One region of the Actinacidiphila sp. bgisy145 genome, then DNA from elsewhere that is predicted to be linked to it. Evidence: riboswitches for the same ligand, from Rfam matches in the RefSeq annotation. Region 1 holds a riboswitch; the other holds the start of a gene.

What was found. A riboswitch is a leader RNA that binds a small molecule or an ion and turns the genes downstream of it on or off. The one in region 1 is predicted to bind glycine.
Region 2: another riboswitch for glycine. It lies ahead of gcvT (glycine cleavage system aminomethyltransferase GcvT); the one in region 1 lies ahead of gcvP (aminomethyl-transferring glycine dehydrogenase).

The regions. Positions count from the first base shown of each region.
Region 1 covers NZ_JBYIRL010000014.1:177,913-181,584, reverse strand. Annotated here, with positions in the region: gene AC3ERT_RS15460 (DNA polymerase IV) at 1-399, shown strand, start outside; gene AC3ERT_RS15455 (PRC-barrel domain-containing protein) at 321-692, opposite strand; glycine riboswitch at 839-951, shown strand; glycine riboswitch at 953-1,076, shown strand; gene gcvP (aminomethyl-transferring glycine dehydrogenase) at 1,139-3,672, shown strand, end outside.
Region 2 covers NZ_JBYIRL010000008.1:222,780-226,451, reverse strand. Annotated here, with positions in the region: gene AC3ERT_RS10035 (serine hydroxymethyltransferase) at 1-360, opposite strand, end outside; gene gcvH (glycine cleavage system protein GcvH) at 373-753, opposite strand; gene gcvT (glycine cleavage system aminomethyltransferase GcvT) at 926-2,041, opposite strand; glycine riboswitch at 2,239-2,357, opposite strand; gene AC3ERT_RS10020 (enhanced serine sensitivity protein SseB) at 2,481-3,251, shown strand; gene AC3ERT_RS10015 (enhanced serine sensitivity protein SseB C-terminal domain-containing protein) at 3,437-3,672, shown strand, end outside.

The sequences.
Region 1 (3,672 bases):
CTGGCCGACTTCACGCAGGAGGACCTGTTCGCGCAGGCCGAGGGCGAGCGCGCGCTGCACGGCGGCCCCGAGCCGGACGCTCCCGAGCCGCTGCCCAGCAGCCCGCCGCCCGCGGCCGAACGGGCCGACCGCTGGATGCCCGGCCATGACGTCACCCACGACAGCTACGGCGCCGGATGGGTGCAGGGCAGCGGCGTCGGCCGGGTGACGGTCCGCTTCGAGGTGCCCACCGACACCGTGCCCGGCCGGGTGCGCACCTTCCCCGTGGACGACCCGGCACTGCGCCGCAGCGACCCGCTGCCGCTGGCCGCCCAGCAGGCTCACTCCTCGTCGGCCAGCTCCCCGAAGTCCCCGGACGGCGCCGGCTCGGCCGCCGAGCGCGGCACGTCCATCCCGTAGTGGTGGTAGAGCTGCAACTCCTGCTCGGGCGACAGGTGCCGGCCCACCCCGAAGTCCGGGGCGTCCTTGATCAGCGCCTTCTCGTACGGCACCCGCAGCTTGTCGCCGTCCAGCTCGCTCGGGCCGAGCGGCACGAAGGCGTCCCGGGTGAACAGGCCGGTGCGCACCGCGGCCCACTCCGGTGTGCCGGTCGCGTCGTCGAGGTAGACCTCGTCCACCGTGCCGATCCTCGTCCCGTCACGGTCGAAGGCGCGGCGGCCGATCAGGCTGCGCGGATCGATGTCGGTCTGCACGGTCCCTCCAACCAGTCCAACCAACCCCAGGCCGCCGCCGTACGGCGGCCGCTGGTACCTACCCAAGGCCACAACCGGGGCGGTGTCGACTCGGCACCTGTTCCGACCCCTGTTCGGAACGCGCTGGTAGGCTGGACAGCGGCCGTCGACCCCGTGCGGGAGAGTCCTCCGAGAACCCCGCCTGGCGGCGGTTGGCGGAGGGCGCCGAAGGAGCAAATCCTCCCCGGAAACTCTCAGGCATCCGTACCGCTCGGGTGAGGTCACTCTGGAAAGCAGGACCTGTCCCGGAAGCAGAGCGGCCGCCGGGACGCGTCCTCACCGACGGTGAAAGCCGCCCTGTGGGCCGGGGCGGTGAAGCTCTCAGGTTGTGATGACAGAGGGGGAGGCCGTACGGGTGCCCTGGCGGCACCCCCCGAAGGTCGTCACGGACCAGGAGGCCCCCGAAGATGAGTGACCGCCGAACCACCCTCGCCGAGCTGGAAGCAGGCCGGCCCTTCGCCCGCCGCCACATCGGTCCCGACGTCGAGGCGCAGGCCAAGATGCTCGCCCAGGTCGGCTACGGCTCGCTGGACGAACTGACCGCCGCGGCCGTCCCCGACACCATCAAGAGCACCGAGGCGCTCGCCCTGCCGGCCGCCGTCACCGAGGCCGAGGCGCTCGCCGAGCTGCGCGCGCTCGCCGACCGCAACCAGGTGCTCACCCCGATGATCGGCCTGGGCTACTACGGCACCTTCACCCCGCCGGTCATCCTGCGCAACGTGCTGGAGAACCCCGCCTGGTACACCGCCTACACCCCTTACCAGCCGGAGATCTCCCAGGGCCGCCTCGAAGCGCTGCTGAACTTCCAGACCGTCGTCGCCGACCTCACCGGCCTGCCCACCTCCGGGGCCTCCCTGCTGGACGAGGGCACCGCGGCCGCCGAGGCGATGGCGCTGTCCCGCCGGGTCGGCAAGGTCAAGAACGGCGTCTTCCTGGTCGACGCCGACACCTTCCCGCAGACCCTGGCGGTGATCCGGACCCGGGCCGAACCGACCGGCGTCGAGGTCGTCACCGCCGACCTGTCCGCCGGCATCCCCGCCGACGTCGCCGAGCGCGGCGTGACCGGTGTGCTGCTCCAGTACCCGGGCGCCTCGGGCGCCGTCCGCGACCTGCGGCCGGTGATCGAGCAGGCGCACGAGCTGGGCGCGATCGTCACCGTGGCCGCCGACCTGCTGGCGCTGACCCTGCTCACCCCGCCCGGCGAGCTCGGCGCGGACATCGCGGTCGGCACCACCCAGCGCTTCGGCGTCCCCATGGGCTTCGGCGGCCCGCACGCCGGCTACATGGCCGTCCGCGACGCCTATGCCCGCAACCTGCCCGGCCGCCTGGTGGGCGTGTCGGTCGACGCCGACGGCGACACCGCCTTCCGGCTCGCCCTCCAGACCCGCGAGCAGCACATCCGCCGGGAGAAGGCCACCAGCAACATCTGCACCGCGCAGGTGCTGCTCGCCGTGATGGCCGGCATGTACGCCGTCTACCACGGCCCCGACGGGCTGGCCGCCATCGCGCGCCGCACCCACCGCTACGCCGCGGTGCTCGCCGCGGGCCTGCGCGCGGCCGGCGTGGAGGTCGTCGAGGACGCGTTCTTCGACACCCTGACCGCCCGGGTGCCGGGCCGGGCCGCCGACGTGGTGGCCGCCGCCCGCGCCGCGGGCGTCAACCTGCGGCAGACCGACGCCGACCACGTCGGCATCGCCTGCGACGAGACCACCGACCGCGCCGCGCTGACCTCGGTGCTCGCCGCGTTCGGCGCGGACACCGAGGACACCGCCGACCTCGACGCCCTCGACGCGGCCACCGCCGACGCGCTGCCGGCCGCGCTGCTGCGCACCGGCGACTACCTCACCCACCCCGTCTTCCACCGGCACCGCAGCGAGACCTCGATGCTGCGCTACCTGCGCCGGCTCGCCGACCGCGACTACGCCCTGGACCGCGGCATGATCCCGCTGGGCTCGTGCACCATGAAGCTCAACGCGACCACCGAGATGGAGCCGGTCACCTGGCCGGAGTTCGGCGCGCTGCACCCCTTCGCGCCCGCCGACCAGGCCGAGGGCTACCTCAGCCTGATCCACGGCCTGGAGGACCAGCTCGCCGCGATCACCGGCTACGACAAGGTCAGCCTCCAGCCCAACGCCGGGTCGCAGGGCGAACTGGCCGGGCTGCTCGCGGTCCGCGCCTACCACCGCGCGGCCGGCGACCTGGACCGCACGGTCTGCCTGATCCCGTCCTCCGCGCACGGCACCAACGCCGCGAGCGCGGTGATGGCCGGGATGAGCGTGGTCGTCGTCAAGACCGGCCAGGACGGCGACGTGGACGTCGACGACCTGCGGGCGAAGATCGAGCAGCACCGCGACCGGCTCGCCGTGCTGATGGTCACCTACCCCTCCACGCACGGCGTGTTCGAGGAGCACATCACCGACATCTGCGCGGCCGTGCACGACGCGGGCGGCCAGGTCTACGTGGACGGCGCCAACCTCAACGCGCTGGTCGGGCTCGCCCGCCCGGGCCGCTTCGGCGCCGACGTCTCCCACCTGAACCTGCACAAGACGTTCTGCATCCCGCACGGCGGCGGCGGACCCGGCGTCGGCCCGGTCGCGGTCCGCGCCCACCTCGCCCCGCACCTGCCCAACCACCCGCTCCAGCCGCAGGCGGGCCCGGCCACCGGCGTCGGCCCGGTCTCCGCCGCGCCGTGGGGCTCGGCGGGCATCCTGCCGATCTCCTGGACGTACGTCCGGCTGATGGGCGCCGAGGGCCTCAGGCAGGCCACCCAGATCGCCGTACTGAGCGCCAACTACGTCGCCAAGCGGCTGGAGGCGCACTACCCGGTGCTCTACACCGGCCCCGGCGGCCTGGTCGCCCACGAGTGCATCATCGACCTGCGGCAGCTGACCAAGGACACCGGCGTCAGCGTCGACGACGTCGCCAAGCGGCTCATCGACTA
Region 2 (3,672 bases), on a different contig from region 1:
GTCCAGGCCGAGGATGGTGTCGCCCGGCTTGAGCAGGGCGAACATCGCGGCGGCGTTCGCCTGGGCACCGGAGTGCGGCTGCACGTTGGCGCTCTCGGCACCGAACAGCGCCTTGACCCGGTCGATCGCGAGCTGCTCGATCACGTCGACGTGCTCGCAGCCGCCGTAGTAGCGGCGGCCCGGGTAGCCCTCCGCGTACTTGTTGGTCAGCACCGAGCCCTGCGCCTCCAGCACGGCGACCGGCGCGAAGTTCTCGGACGCGATCATCTCCAGCGTGGACTGCTGGCGGCGCAGCTCGGCGTCGACCGCCGCGGCCACGTCGGGGTCGAACGCGTGCAGGGACTGGTTCAGCAGCGACATCGCGGGGTTCCCTCAGCTCTCGATGAAAGCGTCGTACTCGGCGGCGGACAGCAGGTCGGACGGCTCCTCGGCCACCTTCACCTTGAACAGCCAGCCGCCCTCGAAGGGGGCGGAGTTCACCAGCGACGGGTCCTCCACCACGTCCTGGTTCACCTCGGTGACCTCCCCGCCGACCGGCGAGTACAGGTCGCTGACGGACTTGGTGGACTCCAGCTCGCCGCAGGTCTCGCCCGCGGTCACCGTCGCGCCCACCTCGGGGAGCTGGACGAAGACCACGTCACCGAGCGCGTCGGCGGCGTGCGAGGTGATGCCCACGGTGGCCGCGCCGTCGGCGGGGGCCGACAGCCACTCGTGCTCCTTGCTGTAGCGAAGCTGCTCAGGGTTGATGCTCATGGGTGGATTCTCCCGGATCGGCAGGGGTGCTCGCGTGCGCGGCACGGCAAACGGAAAGGTAAGGGTGGGGGTGCGGGGGCGGGGCGCCCGGGTCCCGGTCGGTTCGGGCGCCAGCCGGTGCCGGAGCCCCGCGGTCAGTGCCGGGGCCCCGGCTCGCGCCGGAGCCCCGCGCTCAGCGCTCGCGCTTGTAGAACGGCAGCGCCACGACGTCGTACGGCTCCCGCGTCCCGCGGATGTCCACCGCGACGTCCGGCGTGCCGGGCGCCGCGTGCGCCGCGTCCACGTACGCCATCGCGATCGGCTTGCCCAGGGTCGGCGACGGCGCCCCCGAGGTGACCTCGCCGATCACCGTGCCCGAGGCGTCGGTCACCGGGTAGCCGGCCCGCGGCACCCGGCGGCCCCGCGCGACCAGCCCGACCAGCTTGCGCGGCGGCAGGTCGGCGGCCCGCTCGGCGGCGGCGCCCAGCGCGGCGCGCCCGACGAAGTCCCCGGGCTTGTCGAACTTGACCACCCGGCCCAGCCCCGCGTCGAACGGCGTCACCGCGGCGGTCAGCTCGTGCCCGTACAGCGGCATGCCCGCCTCCAGGCGCAGCGTGTCCCGGCAGGACAGCCCGCACGGCACCAGGCCCGCGGGCGCGCCGGCCTCGGTGAGCGCCTGCCACAGCCGCTCGGCGTCGCCCGGCGCCACGAACAGCTCGAAGCCGTCCTCGCCGGTGTAGCCGGTACGGGCGATCAGCGCCGGCACCCCGGCCACGGTGCCGGGCAGCCCGGCGTAGTACTTCAGCCCGTCCAGGTCGGCGTCGGTCACCGCCTTCATGATCGCCGGGGCCTGCGGGCCCTGGACGGCCAGCAGCGCGTACGCCTCGCGGTCGTCGCGGACCTGCGCGTCGTACTCCGCCGCCCGCAGCGCGACCGCGTCGAGCACGGTCTGCGCGTTGGAGGCGTTGGCGACGATCATGAACTCCCGCGCGCCCAGCCGGTAGACGATCAGGTCGTCGAGGATGCCGCCGTCGGGCGCGCAGATCATCGTGTAGCGGGCCCGGCCCACCGCCAGCGCGGACAGGTGGCCGACCAGGGCGTGGTCCAGCGCCTCGCCCGCCTGCGGGCCGGTCACGGTGATCTCGCCCATGTGCGACAGGTCGAACAGGCCGGCGCGGGTGCGCACCGCCTGGTGTTCCTCGCGCTCGCTGGCGTACCGCAGCGGCATGTCCCAGCCGGCGAAGTCGGTCATGGTCGCGCCGAGGGCGCGGTGCAGGGCGTCGAGCGCGGTACGGCGGGGTTCGCTCATCGGTGACGGGCTCCCAGGCTCGGTCTCGGTGAAGAGAGAAAGGGGACGACGGATCGGATGCTCCCCATCTGTCATCGGAACCTGAGAGGTTCACCGTGAACCCCGCACCGGCGGGTCACGGTTTGCACCTTGGGTGGGCGGGGCCGGGCGGGTACCCCCAGGGGTGCGCCGACGGCTCCGTCGCTTTTCAGATCTGCCTCGCCCGCGCGGTATCTGTGCCTGAGAGATTCAAGGGAGGACTTGCTCCTTCGGCGCCCGGCCCGCCGCCCGCGAGCAGGTCGCGTGCACCGGTCCGGGACTCTCCCGCGCGGCCTCGAACGGCCGGTATGCAAGTTGTCGGCTTCATCATTGCATGCCCAGGGTGCGCGGCCCCCGGCAGCCGTTAGGGTTTCCGGGGCACGACGCTACAGACGCGGTACTCGGGCGGACAAGGGTGGACATGGAGAATCCGGCGCCGTACACATGGCCGGCGAACGAGCTGGAAGAGGTGCTGAGCGCCAGCCTCGGCAACCCCTCGGCCACGCCCAGGCTGCTGGAGGTGCTCGGCCGGTCCCGGGTGTGGGTGCCGCTGCCGAACGGCGGCTCGCGCGAGGCGGCCGGCCTGGACCTGCCGACGGTCGTGCTGGGCGGCGCGCCCTACGTGCCGGTGTTCAGCTCCGAGCAGCAGTTCCGGCAGGCCGCGGACGGCATGCCCTGCACGGTCGCGCCGGTGCACGAGTTCGCCCGCGGGCTGCCGCCGCTGGTCGGGATCGCCGTCAACCCCGGGGGCGCGGTCGGTGTGCCGCTGCCGCCGGCCGCGGTGGCCGAGCTGTGCCGCCCGGCGCAGGGCGAGCGCCAGGCGGCGTTCGCCGGGGTGCGCGGCGGCGACGCGCCGCCCGGCGCCCGGGTGCGGCTGTGGGAGCCGGACCACGACGAGGAGCCGGTGGACTTCCTGGCCGCCGCGGCCGGCGAGTTCGCGGTCACCTCGGTGGTGCTGAGCGGCCGGCGGGCCCTGGCGGTGGTGGAGGAGGAGCCGCCGGCGCTGTTCGTCGGCGTGGAGCTGGACCGCTGGACCGAGGCGGACCGGTCGGCCGCGATGGACGCGCTCGGCCGGGCGATGGGTGCGGCCCAGCCGCCGTGGCCGGTGCACCTGATCCTGCTGGACGTGGCGCAGGACCCGGTGGGGGACTGGATGCTGGAGACGGTGCGGCCGTTCTTCGCCCGCGACTGAGCCCGGGCACGGCACGGCACGGCACGGGGCAGGGCCACGGCAGGTGCGGCTCGGCGCACGCGTTCAGCGGTCGTATACCGCGTCTATAGCCGGTTCGGTTTGAGTCGGCGGGCATACCGCTGGGCACACTCGACCTGGTTTGATGTCGTGCGAAGAGCAGTACGAAGGGAAAGGGGCGGTCCCACGTGATCGCGGGCGCGCAAGGCGGTGCGGCGCAGGCCGGCCATGTGGAGCAGATGCTGCTCCAGGTGGCACCCGGCCGGTTCGACGCATACGAGAACCTGCTCGCGTCACTCGCCGAGGGCCAGGTGTGGATGCTGCTGTGGCAGGGCGCCCCCGGCACGCCCGACGCGCAGTACGGCACGATGGAGATCGGCGGCTACGGCTACGCGCCGTGCTTCACCTCGCCGCGGGAACTGGC